Regions from separate parts of the Paenarthrobacter sp. A20 genome, predicted to be linked through region 2. Evidence: predicted binding sites of a transcription regulator. Region 2 holds the regulator's gene; the other holds the start of a gene.
The links. Region 2 encodes HrcA, which represses chaperone genes, less so after heat shock. Its sites were predicted from a motif close to TTNGCACTCGNNNNNNNCGAGTGCNAA; they were not measured.
Positions count from the first base shown of each region.

Region 1: a site for HrcA is predicted at 1,731-1,757, ahead of groL (chaperonin GroEL). Genes of this name have one in related genera too.

Region 1 is NZ_JALJWH010000001.1:2,020,170-2,022,625, reverse strand. Features, by position in the region: gene groL (chaperonin GroEL) at 1-1,547, opposite strand, end outside; gene J3D46_RS09645 (cold-shock protein) at 1,863-2,066, opposite strand; gene J3D46_RS09640 (LytR C-terminal domain-containing protein) at 2,239-2,456, opposite strand, start outside.
Region 2 is NZ_JALJWH010000001.1:3,729,930-3,732,385, forward strand. Features, by position in the region: gene dnaJ (molecular chaperone DnaJ) at 1-446, opposite strand, end outside; gene hrcA (heat-inducible transcriptional repressor HrcA) at 497-1,504, opposite strand; gene J3D46_RS17170 (DUF3097 domain-containing protein) at 1,699-2,456, shown strand, end outside.

The sequences.
Region 1 (2,456 bases), 1.7 Mb from region 2:
TCGGTGGTCAGGAAGAGACCAGCGATGGAAGCAGCGTTCTGGAGAGCCGAGCGGGTGACCTTTACGGGGTCGTTGACGCCGGCAGCCAGAAGGTCTTCGTAGACGCCCGTGGCAGCGTTCAGGCCGTGGCCGGAAGGCAGGCCGCGAACCTTGTCCACCACAACGCCCGGCTCGAGGCCGGCGTTGAAGGCGATCTGCTTCAGCGGAGCGTCGATGGCAACCTTGACGATGTTGGCGCCGGTTGCTTCGTCGCCCTGCAGGTTCAGGTTGGCGAATGCCTTGGCACCAGCCTGGATGAGGGCAACGCCACCACCGGCGACGATGCCTTCTTCAACAGCAGCCTTGGCGTTGCGGACTGCGTCCTCAATGCGGTGCTTGCGTTCCTTGAGCTCAACTTCGGTTGCGGCACCGGCCTTGATGACTGCAACGCCGCCGGCCAGCTTGGCCAGGCGTTCCTGCAGCTTCTCGCGGTCGTAGTCGGAGTCGGAGTTTTCGATCTCGGCGCGGATCTGGGCCACACGGCCTGCGATCTGCTCGGCGTCGCCGGCACCTTCAACGATGGTGGTCTCGTCCTTGGTGACAACAACCTTGCGGGCGGTGCCGAGGAGTTCAAGGCCAGCGTTCTCGAGCTTGAGGCCAACTTCTTCGGAGATGACCTGGCCACCGGTGAGGATGGCGATGTCGGCGAGCTGGGCCTTGCGGCGGTCACCGAAGCCCGGAGCCTTGACGGCAACGGACTTGAAGGTGCCACGGATCTTGTTGACGATCAGGGTGGCCAGGGCCTCGCCCTCGATGTCTTCGGCGATGATCAGCAGCGGCTTGTTCGACTGCATGACCTTCTCCAGAACCGTGACGAGTTCCTTCACGTTGGAGATCTTGGAGTTGACGATCAGGATGTACGGGTCTTCGAGGACCGTTTCCTGGCGCTCTGCGTCGGTGACGAAGTAAGCGGAGATGTAGCCCTTGTCGAAGCGCATACCCTCGGTGAGCTCGAGCTCCAGGCCGAAGGTGTTGGACTCCTCGACCGTGATAACGCCTTCCTTGCCCACCTTGTCCAGGGCTTCGGCGATCAGGCTGCCGATTTCCGGGTCACCGGCGGAGATGGAAGCCGTGGCTGCGATCTCTTCCTTGGTTTCGATTTCCTTGGCGGAGGCCAGCAGTTCGCTGATGACTGCCTCAACGGCCTTCTCGATGCCGCGCTTGAGGGACAGCGGGTCGGCGCCGGCAGCTACGTTGCGGAGGCCTTCCTTCACCAGTGCCTGGGCGAGGACAGTTGCAGTGGTAGTACCGTCGCCAGCGACGTCATCCGTCTTCTTGGCAACTTCCTTGACCAGTTCTGCACCGATCTTCTCGTAAGGGTCGTCCAGCTCGATCTCCTTGGCGATGGAAACACCATCGTTGGTGATCGTGGGGGCGCCCCACTTCTTTTCGAGGACGACGTTGCGTCCACGCGGGCCGAGGGTGACCTTGACGGCGTCTGCGAGGATGTTCAGGCCCCGCTCGAGGCCGCGGCGTGCCTCTTCATCAAATGCAATGATCTTGGCCATAACGGCGGTAGTCCTTTCGGGACAGTCGTTAAGAAGGTACCTGTCAGATGGGGTGCCCGCGACGGACGGTTCTTCGCTTGCGGCCTATGTATGCCCCGCGCTCCGAACCTCACCCCACCAAGGTGTTTCTTGATCCTCCAGTGGTCCATGCGCCGTCCACCACCGGGGTTACCCGGGCCGGACTTAGCAGTCGAACCATAGGAGTGCTAAATCAATAATTAGCACTCGACCGGGGAGAGTGCAAGCAGGGACGCCACTTTGCTCTACATACACAGGGGGTTTCAGCCAATGGCTGACGGTGGCGTGCCGTGGGAGCTAGGCGACGCGTACACCTTCGGCCTGCGGGCCTTTCTGTCCCTCACCCAGTTCAAACTCAACCCGCTGGCCCTCTTCGAGGGCGCGGAAGCCATCCATCTGGATAGCTGACCAGTGTACAAAGACGTCGTCGCCGGATTCATCCACAGTGATGAAGCCGTAGCCTTTTTCGGCGTTGAACCATTTGACGGTTCCCAATGCCATGATGCCCACACTTTCGCAGTAGCCAAGTCCGGTTGCCGGGATCTCCGTACCGGAATTAATCCACTGTAACCACTGTCACTATCCCCGCGCTCCCATGCAAGGCGCGGGGGTGACTTTTGTTATTGAGGCTTAACCGAGTTTGGGCATTCGGAGCCCATCCGGGCCAGTTGGGCTACTGGAAGCCCGGCCCTGCCACAACTACCAAGGGCTGCTGGACCTCGGGAGATTCAACGATCGACTGGATACCCAGCAGGGCGCCCAAAGCCTCGGCGTTCACCTTCTGCTCCGGTGCGTTGTAGAAGATCACGGACGTCTGCTGCGGCAGGCCGCCCCAGTTGCCCACAGTGCTGAGCGTCCATCCGTCGGCCTCCACCAGGCCAGCAACACGGC
Region 2 (2,456 bases):
CAGCAGCTGCCGTCGCACGTAGGGCAGGTGACGGCAGTGTCTACTTCGAGCTTCTTGTTAACACCAAATACGGCGTCCTTGAGGTCAATACGGACACTGATGAGGGCGTCTTGTCCGCGACGAACGCGGGAAGCCGGTCCACCGTGGCCGCCGCCGCCACCAAAGAAGGTGTCGAAGATGTCCTGGAACGCGAAGCCCTGGCCGGAGTAGCCACCGCCGAAGCCGTTGTCCGTTCCGTTCTCATTGCCGGTGGCATCGTAGACGCGACGCTTCTGGGGGTCCGACAGAACCTCGTAAGCATGGGTCACGGCCTTGAACTGCTCCGCGACATCCTCACCCGGATTTACGTCCGGGTGGAGTTTCCGCGCCAACTTGCGGTACGCCTTTTTGATCTCTTCCCCGGTGGCTTCCGGCGAGACTCCCAAAACGTCATAGTGGCTGCTCAAAGTCGGTATCTCTTCCTTGTCGTACTGCGGATGTTTCCTCGGGCCTGCGTTCAGCCGCCGAGAATGCGTGAAAGGTAGCGGGCCACGGCCCGAACTGCTGCCATGGTGGTTGGATAATCCATGCGGGTTGGACCGAGGATTCCCACTTTGGCACCCGAGCCGTAGCCAGTGGCCACCACCGAAGCTTCGGCCAAGCCGTCATAGGGGTTCTCCCGGCCGATGCTCACCGTGACGCCGCGGGGGTCGTCCCCCATGTCGGACAACAACCGGAGCATGACCACTTGTTCCTCAAGGGCTTCCAGCACGGGTCCGATACTCAACGGGAAGTCCACGTTGGACCGGGCAAGATTGGCTGTGCCGGCCATGAGGATGCGCTCTTCGCGGCTGTTGTCGCTCAGTGCCTGCAGTCCGTGCGCCAGTGTTTGAGCCAGGCCACGGAGTTCCGGCGGGCACAGGGCAACCACTGAGGGAAGTACTTGCGGCAACAGGGCCAGTTGCGTCCCTGCAATGCTGCCGAGGAATCGTGACCTCAGAAGCATCAAAGCGTCATCGCCCACGTCCGAGCCTGCCTCGATGACCTTCTGGCCAACGCTCCCGGTATCCGCAATCAGGACGACGAGCACTTGCTTGGGAGCCAGGAGGACGAACTCCACGTGCCGCACCAGCGCCCGGTTTGAGTGTGGATATTGCACGACGGCGACCTGGTTGGTCAGCTGCGACAGGAGCCGCACGGTGCGCTCCAGGATGTCGTCGACGTCGTCGGGCCCTTCAAGCAGCGAATGGATCGCGCGGCGTTCCGCCGCGGACAGCGGCTTGACCTGGGAGATGCGGTCCACGAACAGGCGGTAGCCCTTATCAGTGGGAATGCGTCCGGCGCTGGTGTGGGGTGCCGCAATGAGGCCTTCTTCTTCAAGAACAGCCATGTCGTTCCGGATGGTGGCACTTGAAACACCGAGGTGGTGTCGCTCCACGAGGGCCTTCGATCCGACAGGCTCCCTGGAATGCACGTAATCTTCAACGATGGCACGCAGTACTTCCAACTTGCGCGGTTCACTCATTACTCCACCTCCTGACGACTGCCATGGTCACTGCGACCGGCCACCGCGGGATCCCATGGGATCACCGCACTTAGCACTCAACATGCCCAAGTGCTAACCAGTCTAGTATGAGCCACCCCGTTGCTAGCATTGAAACTGCCCATGGCCAGCATCAAGCAACCCAGCATAAACCAGTACAAAAAGGTAGGAATTCCTTGGCTTTCGACTCTTGGGGTCCGCAGGACCTAGCAGCTCCAGCCAAACGACAACTCCCCGAGGTAGCCGTCCAGCGCGGGATGGTCCTCGAAGATGTCCAGTCAGGCTGGGTGGGCGAAGTCACTCGGGTTGAAAAAACCGGGGGCATGCACATCGTGTCCCTTGAGGACAGGCGTGGTAAAACGAAGTCCTTCCAACTCGGCTTCGGCTTCCTGCTTGAAGGCCAACCCATCCGGTTGATGCCTCCGGCCCCCCGCCAAGCGACGGCCCCCGCGCAACCGGGACGAACGGCCTCGGGGTCGGTGAAGGTCCAGGGACAACGCGCCCAAGTGGCAAAAGCCAGCCGGATCTGGGTGGAAGGAAAGCACGACGCCGAACTCGTGGAGAAGGTCTGGGGCGACGATCTCCGCGTCGAAGGCATCGTGGTGGAGCCATTGCACGGCGTCGATGACCTCAAATCTTCCATCGCCGCCTTTAATCCGGGCCCTGGCCGCCGCCTAGGCATCCTGGTGGATCACCTCGTGGCCGGATCCAAGGAGTCCCGCATTGCGGCCGAAGCCATGACGGTCCCCGGGGCGCCAGGAAATGTCTTGATTGTCGGCCACCCGTACATCGATGTCTGGCAGGCCATCAGGCCGAAGGTGCTCGGCATCGATGCCTGGCCTTCCGTGCCTCGCGGCATCGACTGGAAGACGGGAATTCTCACCGCCTTCGGGTGGCCTCACGAGACCGCTGAGGACATTGGCCTGGGCTGGCA